2 regions of the Kitasatospora sp. NRRL B-11411 genome follow, and region 2 is predicted to be linked to the other one. Evidence: riboswitches for the same ligand, from Rfam matches in the RefSeq annotation. Region 2 holds a riboswitch; the other holds the start of a gene.
The links. A riboswitch is a leader RNA that binds a small molecule or an ion and turns the genes downstream of it on or off. The one in region 2 is predicted to bind S-adenosylmethionine.
Positions count from the first base shown of each region.

Region 1 (4,162 bases), on a different contig from region 2:
AAGGTCTCCGGATCGATGTCCAGCATCCGGACGGCCTGTCCGCCGACGTCGTGGCCGGCCAGGTCGAGGCGGCCGTCGGGGGCCTGCCGGGCGGCGGTGCGGTCGGCGTCGGAGAGGGCGGCGCAGACCCAGACCGCGTTCGGGTCGTCGATCGCGGAGAGCCCGGACACCAGGCCGCCGCCGCCTCTGCGGAGGGTCAGTGAGCCGTCGTCCTCCGTGCGGAAGGACACCGGGCCGCGGTTGGAGGCCACCAGGATCGGGGCGGCTCCGGACTGCTGGGGGCGTTCGGACGCGTGATCGGCCATACAGCCAACCTTGCCGTGCGATCACCGGACCAAACCACTCGGCGCGGTGCGTGCCGGGTGAACTCCCGGGGTCAGCGGTCGCGGTACTCGGGGACGGCGGCCATCGGGGGGCGTTCGGTGGCCGGGACGGGGTGCGTGCGGGGGGTGAAGCCCGTGGCGGTGCGGGTGTACTGGGTGAGCAGCGGCCGGACCAGGTCGGGGTCGGCCTTGAGGCGGTGGGTGCGGTCCAGGCGTTCCAGGGCGGTGCGGTAGATGGTGGCGGCCATCCGGCCCAGCGCCTGGCCGTCCTGGTGCCGGTGGTGCCGGACGCCGACGTCGACCTGGGCCAGCGCGTCCAGCCCGGCCAGCTCCAACGCGTCGACCAGCAGGCCGAGTTCGACGCCGTAGCCGGTCGGGAAGGGCAGCCGCTCCAGCAGGCTGCGGCGGGCCGCGTACTCGCCGCCGAGGGGCTGGACGAAGCCGGCCAGCTGCGGCCAGTGCAGGCTGAGCAGCGGGCGGGCGACCAGTTCGGTGACCCGGCCGCCGCCAGCCGGGACGACGGCGCCGTCGGCTTCGAAGGGCCGGTCGTACATGGCCTTGACCAGCTGCAGGGCCGGGTCGGTGAGCAGCGGGCCGATGATGCCGGAGACGAAGGCCGGGTCGAACTCGCGCAGGTCGGCGTCGACGAAGCAGACGATCGCGCCGCTGGTGGCGAGCAGCGAGCGCCACAGCACCTCGCCCTTGCCGGGTTCGGCGGGCAGCCGGGGCAGGATCGCGTCGCGGTGCACCACCCGGGCGCCGGCGGCGGCCGCGGCGGCGGCGGTGCCGTCCTGCGAGCCGGAGTCGACCACCACCAGTTCGTCGACCAGCGGGACGCGCTCGACCAGCTCGGTGCGGATCGCGGCGACGATCTCGCCGACGGTGGGCTCCTCGTCCAGCGCGGGCAGCACCACGCTGACGGTGCCGGCCGCCCCGGCGGCGCGTTTGGCGGCCAGCAGCAGGTCGAGCGGCCGGTCGGCGGCCGTCCACGATCGGCGGCGCAGCCAGTCGGCCACCTCCGGCAGGACCCCGGGCTCGGGCTGCTCCGGCAAGTCTCGCTCCCTGTGTCGGTTCGTCTCGGGTGTCGGACGCGGGGGTGGGTCCGCGCGGGCCTTCGGATACAGTCTTCGTATTGCGATCGTGCCTTCGCACCCGGGGGTCGCTCGCAGCGTACGACCACAACTTCACAGAGCTCATCCAGAGGGACTGAGGGAACGGCCCGTTGAAGTCCCGGCAACCCTCCCGCGCGGCCAGCAGGCCCGGCGGGACAGGTGCCAATTCCGTCCCGGACGCGACCGCGCTCCGGGGAAGATGAGGAGAAAGGGCCTCGCCACCATGGCTGTTGACACCGCCGCACCCACCGCCGTCGACCTCGGTCCCGCGACCGCGCTGTCCTGTCGGGAGTGCGGAACGCGCTTCCCGCTCGGCCCGAGCTTCGCCTGCCTGGAGTGCTTCGGCCCGCTGGAGATCGCCTACGACTACGCGGGCTACGACGCCGAGGAGCTGCGCAAGCGGATCGAGGCCGGCCCGGCGTCGATCTGGCGCTACGCCCCGCTGCTGCCCGTCCCGGCAGACGTGGCCGGCAAGCCGAACCTGAACCCGGGCTGGACCCCGCTGGTCAAGGCCGACAACCTGGGCCGCGAGCTGGGCTTCACCGCGCAGCTGCACATCAAGGACGACTCGGGCAATCCGACCCACTCCTTCAAGGACCGGGTGGTGGCCTGCGCGATCGAGGCCGCCCGGGCCTTCGACTTCACCACGCTGTCCTGCTCCTCCACCGGCAACCTGGCCGGCGCGGTGGGCGCCGCGGCCGCCCGGGCCGGCTTCAAGTCCTGCGTGTTCATCCCGCACGACCTGGAGCAGGGCAAGGTCGTGATGGCCGGCGTGTACGGCGGCGAGCTGGTCGGCATCGACGGCAACTACGACGACGTGAACCGCTTCTGCTCCGAGCTGATCGGCGACCCGGCCGGCGAGGGCTGGGGCTTCGTGAACGTCAACCTGCGCCCGTACTACGGCGAGGGCTCCAAGACCCTGGCGTTCGAGATCTGCGAGCAGCTCGGCTGGCGGCTGCCCGACCAGCTCGTCATCCCGATCGCCTCCGGCTCCCAGCTCACCAAGATCGACAAGGGCCTGCAGGAGCTGATCAAGCTCGGCCTGGTCGAGGACAAGCCGTACAAGATCTTCGGCGCCCAGGCCGAGGGCTGCTCCCCGGTCTCCGCCGCCTTCAAGGCCGGCCGCGACGTGATCAAGCCGGTCAAGCCGGACACCATCGCCAAGTCGCTGGCGATCGGCAACCCGGCCGACGGCCCGTACGTGCTGGACATCGCCCGCCGCACCGGCGGCGCGGTCGAGGACGTCACCGACGCCGAGGTGGTCGAGGCGATCAAGCTGCTCGCCCGCACCGAGGGGATCTTCGCCGAGACCGCGGGCGGCGTCACCGTGGGCGTGCTGAAGAAGCTGGTCGAGACCGGCCTGCTGGACCCGTCCAAGGAGACCGTCGCGATCAACACCGGCGACGGCCTCAAGACCCTCGACGCGGTCGCCGACGCCGGCATGACCGCCGTGATCCGCCCGACGCTGGAGTCCTTCCGCGCCGCCGGCCTCGCCACCGCCTGACACCCCCCCACGCCGCCCCACGCCCGAGGAGCACCGCATGAGCGCCACCGTCCGCATCCCGACCATCCTGCGCACCTACACCGGCGGCGCCGCCGAGGTGACCGCCGAGGGCGCGACCCTGTCCGCCGTCATCGCGGACCTGGAGGCGAACCACGCCGGCATCGCCGCCCGCCTGCTGGACGACACCGGCAAGCTGCGCCGCTTCGTCAACGTGTACGTGAACGACGACGACGTGCGCTTCGCCGAGGGCCTGGAGACCGAGATCAAGGACGGCGCCTCGGTGTCGATCATTCCGGCGGTGGCCGGCGGCTGCTGAACCGCCCGCATTCCCGCGGCCGCCGTTCGGTCCGGAATTCCTTTTTCCGGACCGGGCGGCGGCCCGTTGCGCGCCGGGGCCCGGCGGCCCGGTTACCTGCGGTTTTCCGGCGCGGCGGGTCGCCGGAATTCCGACCGGTTCGGGGGAGTAGAGTTCCGGTCAGGTCCGTTCCCCTCCACGGCCCGGTTCAATCCTCGTTTTCCGCACCGCGCTCCGCCCGTGCAGAACCCGTTCCGCCCCCGCTTCCGCCTCGCTTCCGTCCCGCGCGCTGAGACGTCCGCCGGGGAGCTTTCCGCCTGTTCTGTCAGGCCGCCGTCAGAATTGTTCCGTCGTTTTGCGGCGACGCGTCCGTTATGTCCCGTGGCAATTGTCGACGGATGCGCCTTTCGTTCCGAAATATCCCCCGCCGGGCGGCGGGGTTCCCCGCAAATTGGGCCTGTTGCAGAGGGCGCATATCCGGATACATTCAGCCGCGACAGAGGCTGCGCCGTACGGGGGGGAGTCCCCAGGCCGGTCTTCCAGACCTCCGGGTCCGCGTCCTGCGGATCTCTGAAGGGCCAGCACAGCACAAGGGGAGTTCGGAATGGCTCAGGGCACCGTCAAGTGGTTCAACGCCGAGAAGGGCTACGGCTTCATCGCGGTCGACGGTGGAGCGGACGTGTTCGTCCACTACAGCGCGATCCAGATGGACGGCTACCGCACCCTGGAAGAGGGCCAGCGGGTCGAGTTCGAGATCTCGCAGGGTCAGAAGGGTCCGCAGGCCGACATGGTCCGCGCCGCCGGCGCCTGACGGCCCCGGCGGACCGCCACGCACCGAAACCCGCAGGCCCGCCCCGACGCGACGCGTCCGGGGCGGGCCTGCGGGCTTTCCGGGCGGCCCGCGGGTTGCCCGGCGGCCGGTCGGCGG
Region 1 covers NZ_JOGH01000006.1:79,601-83,762, reverse strand. Annotated here, with positions in the region: gene IH44_RS0104790 (trehalose-6-phosphate synthase) at 1-305, opposite strand, end outside; gene IH44_RS0104785 (glucosyl-3-phosphoglycerate synthase) at 377-1,375, opposite strand; SAM riboswitch class I at 1,514-1,641, shown strand; gene thrC (threonine synthase) at 1,659-2,939, shown strand; gene IH44_RS0104775 (MoaD/ThiS family protein) at 2,977-3,255, shown strand; gene IH44_RS0104770 (cold-shock protein) at 3,839-4,045, shown strand.
Region 1: linked by a shared signal. The riboswitch ahead of thrC (threonine synthase) and the one ahead of IH44_RS0119910 (aminotransferase class V-fold PLP-dependent enzyme) in region 2 are both predicted to bind S-adenosylmethionine.

Region 2 (4,162 bases):
CGGGCCCTCCCGGCGGGTGCCGGGCGGGCGTTGCTGTCCGCCGCTACTGCTCGATTGTCCCGTCTACCGTGCCGCACCGACAGCACCCCGCCGACGAGTCCGCCCCGCGCCCCCGTCCGGGGCGGACGGGAACGCGGGGCGGTGGGAACTGCGTCAGCCCTGCTGGGCGTCGCCCTCGGCGGGCTCCTCGGCCCCGGGACGGGCCACCAGCTCGACCTGGTCGACGGCGTTGCACCAGCGGCAGCGCACCGACTCGATGGTCTCGGACAGCACATGGGTCTCCTCGACCTTGGACTCGCCGGAGAGGTCGAAGTGCAGGAAGTCGGTCACCCGGGACGAACGGGTGACGTCGAAGCGGGTCAGGTTGCCGCACAGGGTGCAGCGCCAGCGGGTCTCGGCGGTCGGCGCGGCAATGCTCATCAGTGGTCCCTCTCGGCTGGTCCCGGTTCCGGGCCTCCAGCCTATTGCCTGCGGCCGGGCGGACGGATCACCGGTCCACAGCCCGGACGCTCACCCGGCCGGCCCAGCGCCCGGTGTCGCGGGTGCGCCCCCGAGGAATGCTGACCGGTATGGTGCTCTCCGCCCCCGCCCGGGCCGGTTCGCCGGCGGCCGAGCGGGCCGCCCGCACCCCGGTCGCCACGTACCTGCTGATCGCGCTGGCCGCCCTGGTCATGCTGCTCGGCCCGTCCGGCCCCAACCCGCTGTACGGCAGCGGCGACGCCCGGGCCTGCGCCGAGCAGCGCTACGAGCACCGCTGGGGCGCCGTCCCGGCCGAACTGCTGGGCGGCCGCCCCCTGACGGCCGCCCAGCTGTCGGCGCTCCCCCCGGCGGCGCCCGGCTGCGTGCTGCCGGCCACCCCCGGCAAGAGCCCCGAACTGTCGGTGCTGACCGCGCTGTTCGTCCACGCGGGCTGGCTGCACCTGATCGGGAACCTGCTGTTCCTGTACGTCTTCGGCCCGGCCGTGGAGGCCCGGCTGGGCCGGGTCCGCTTCCTGGTCGGCTACCTGGCGATCGGCTGCCTGGCCACCTACGGCTACGCGCTGGCCGAGTCCGGCACCCCCGACGCGGTGCGGGCGCTGGTCGGCGCGTCCGGCGCGATCGCCGGGGTGCTGGGCGCGTTCCTGCGGCTGTACCCGCGGGCCCGGGTGACCGCGCTGGTGCCGCTCCTGCTGTTCCTCCCGCTGCGCTTTCCGGCCTGGCTGGTGCTCGGCCTGTGGTTCGTCCTGCAGTCCTGGTCGGTCACCTCCGGCGGTGACGGGGTGGCCTACCTGGTGCACGTGATCGGCTTCGTGACGGGCTGGTTGTTCGCGTGGGCCGCCCGTCCGGCGGGCGATACCCTGAGCGGACCTTCTCGAACGGGAGTTGCCCAGTGATCACCGCGATCGTCCTCATCAACACCGACGTCGACCGGATCCCCGAGATCGCCGAGGCGATCGCCGCCATCGAGGGCGTCAGCGAGGTCTACTCCGTCACCGGCACCTACGACCTGGTCGCCATGGTCCGGGTCCGCAACCACGAGGACCTGGCCGAGGTGATCCCCGGCCGCCTCAACAAGGTCCCGGGCGTGACGAACACCGAGACCCACATCGCCTTCCGCACCTACTCCCAGCACGACCTGGAGGCCGCGTTCTCGCTCGGCCTGGACGGCTGAGCGCTCAGCGCTGCTGCTGGGTGTCTACGACGCAGCGGCCGCCCTCGTTGCGGTAGCTCCACTTCGCGCCGTCGCTGACCAGCTCGCGGACGGCGGTCAGGAACCGGTCGACGTGCTCGACCGGGGTCCCGGCGCCGAAGCTGACCCGGATCGCGTTCAGGCTGCGCTCGCCGGGCAGCGACGGCTCCGGCGCCCCGCACTCGCTGGGGGCCGCCTCCTCGCCGCCCAGCAGGGTGCGCACCAGCGGGTGCGCGCAGAACAGCCCGTCCCGGACGCCGATGCCGTACTCGGCGGACAGCGCGGCCGAGAAGTGCGAGCTGTTCCAGCCGCGCACCACGAAGGACACCACGCCGACCCGGTCCGAGCCCTCGCCGAACAGGTTGAGCACCCGCACCTCGGGGATCGCCGCCAGGCCCTCGGTCAGCTTCGCCACCAGCGCCCGCTCCCGGGCCTCCAGCGCCTCGAAGCCCGCCTCGTCCAGCGCCCGGCAGGCCGAGGCGATCGCGTACGCGCCGATCACGTTCGGCGAACCGGCCTCGTGCCGGGCCGGGCCGGTGTGCCACTCGACCGCCACCGAGCCGTCCAGCTCCCGGGCCACCGTCCGGCTCGCCCCGCCGCCGGCCAGGTACGGCTCGGCCGCGTCCAGCCAGTCCGAGCGGCCCGCCAGCACGCCGGCGCCGAACGGCGCGTACAGCTTGTGCCCGGAGAACGCCACCCAGTCGACGTCCAACTCCCGCACCGAGACCCGGTGGTGGGGCGCCAGCTGGGCCGCGTCCAGCACCACCCGGGCGCCGTAGCGGTGCGCGACCGCGGTCAGCTCCTTGACCGGCCACAGCTCGCCGGTCACGTTGGACGCGCCGGTCACGCAGAACAGCTTCGGGCCCTCGGCCGCGCCCAGCAGCGCCTCCTCCAGCGCCGCCACCGCCTCGGCGTGCGAACGCGGCGCCCGCAGGTAGCGCACCGCCAGGCCCTCGCGCCGCCACGGCAGCAGCGAGGCGTGGTGCTCGGTCTCGAACGCGAACACCTCGGTCCCGGCCGGGACCGCCCCCGCCAGCAGGTTCAGCGAGTCGGTGGTCGCCCGGGTGAACACCACCTGGTCCCCGTCGCGCAGGTCCAGGAACTCGGCGACGGTCCGCCGGCTCTGCTCGAACAGGTCGGTGGACAGCTGCGACAGGTACCCGGCCCCGCGGTGCACCGACCCGTAGTACGGCGCGTACGCCGCCACGTCGTCCCACACCCGCTGCAGGGCCGGCGCGCTCGCCGCGTAGTCCAGCGCCGCGTACCCGACCTTCTCCCCGGAGGCCAGCGGGACCTCGACGTCCCCGCCCAGCACCGCCAGCGGCTCGCAGATCTCGGTGACAACAGACATGGGTGCACTCCTCCACGGGGTCAGGACCCCGGAAGTGCACCCACCGGAAGTCCGCGCTTGCCACGCGGACTGATCGCCACGCGGCCCGGTCCTCACCCAGGGCACCCCGCCACGGACGGAGGGTTGCCGGACAGCAAGCTGGGGCTTGTCGCTGCCACTCATGACCTGCGGAAGACAGTACACGAGACCGCCCCGGTCTCAACACCTGTCCGCATCCCGATACGGAACCGGGCCCCGCCGGGGCCCGGAGAACGGCCGACCGACCCTGTCCGTCCCAGCCGAAAGCCCTTGCCGCCGGGGGCAGTTGGCGCCAGGGGCAGCTGGCGCCGGAAACCCGGAACGGCCGCCCCCGGCCCGCCGTCAGGCCCGGGTCGCCTCCGCCCAGCGCTTCAGCAGCTCCCCCGCCGTCCCGGAGTCGATCGCCGCCGCCGTCCGCTCCATCGCCGCCGCGATCTGTTCGACCAGCGGCGCGTCCCCGAGCTCCAGCGCGACCAGCGCGGCCGCGCTGTTGAGCAGGACGGCGTCCCGCACCGGCCCGCGCTCGCCGTTCAGCACCCGGCGCGCGACGTCCGCGTTGTACTCGGCGTCGGCGCCGCGCAGCGCCTCGATCCCGACCAGGTCGATCCCGACCTCGCGCGGGTCGAACTCGAGCTCCGTCACCTCGCCGCCGCGGATCACCCAGACGTGCGAGGTGGTGGTGACGGTCAGCTCGTCGAGCCCGTCGTCGCCCCGGAAGACCAGGCCCTGCGCGCCGCGCCGGGCCAGCACGCCGGCGATCAGCCCGGCCAGCCGGGTGTCGAAGCAGCCGACGGCGTGCGAGGTGACCTTCGCCGGGTTGGTGAGCGGGCCGAGGATGTTGAAGACCGTCGGGACGGCCAACTCGGCGCGCGCCTGGGCGGTGTGGCGCATCGAGGGGTGGAACTTGGCGGCGAAGCAGAAGGTCAGGCCGACCTCCTCGGCCACCGCCGCGACCCGGTCGGCGGACAGCTCCAGGTTGACGCCGAGCCGGCCGAGCACGTCCGAGGAGCCGGTGGCCGAGGAGGAGGCCCGGTTGCCGTGCTTGATCACCTTCGCCCCGGCCGCGGCCGCGACCACCGCGGACATGGTGGAGATGTTGACGGTCTTGGCCCGGTCGCCGCCGG
Region 2 covers NZ_JOGH01000041.1:49,563-53,724, reverse strand. Annotated here, with positions in the region: gene IH44_RS0119925 (hypothetical protein) at 154-420, opposite strand; gene IH44_RS0119920 (rhomboid family intramembrane serine protease) at 570-1,373, shown strand; gene IH44_RS0119915 (Lrp/AsnC ligand binding domain-containing protein) at 1,370-1,651, shown strand; gene IH44_RS0119910 (aminotransferase class V-fold PLP-dependent enzyme) at 1,656-3,020, opposite strand; SAM riboswitch class IV at 3,069-3,186, opposite strand; gene trpD (anthranilate phosphoribosyltransferase) at 3,381-4,162, opposite strand, start outside.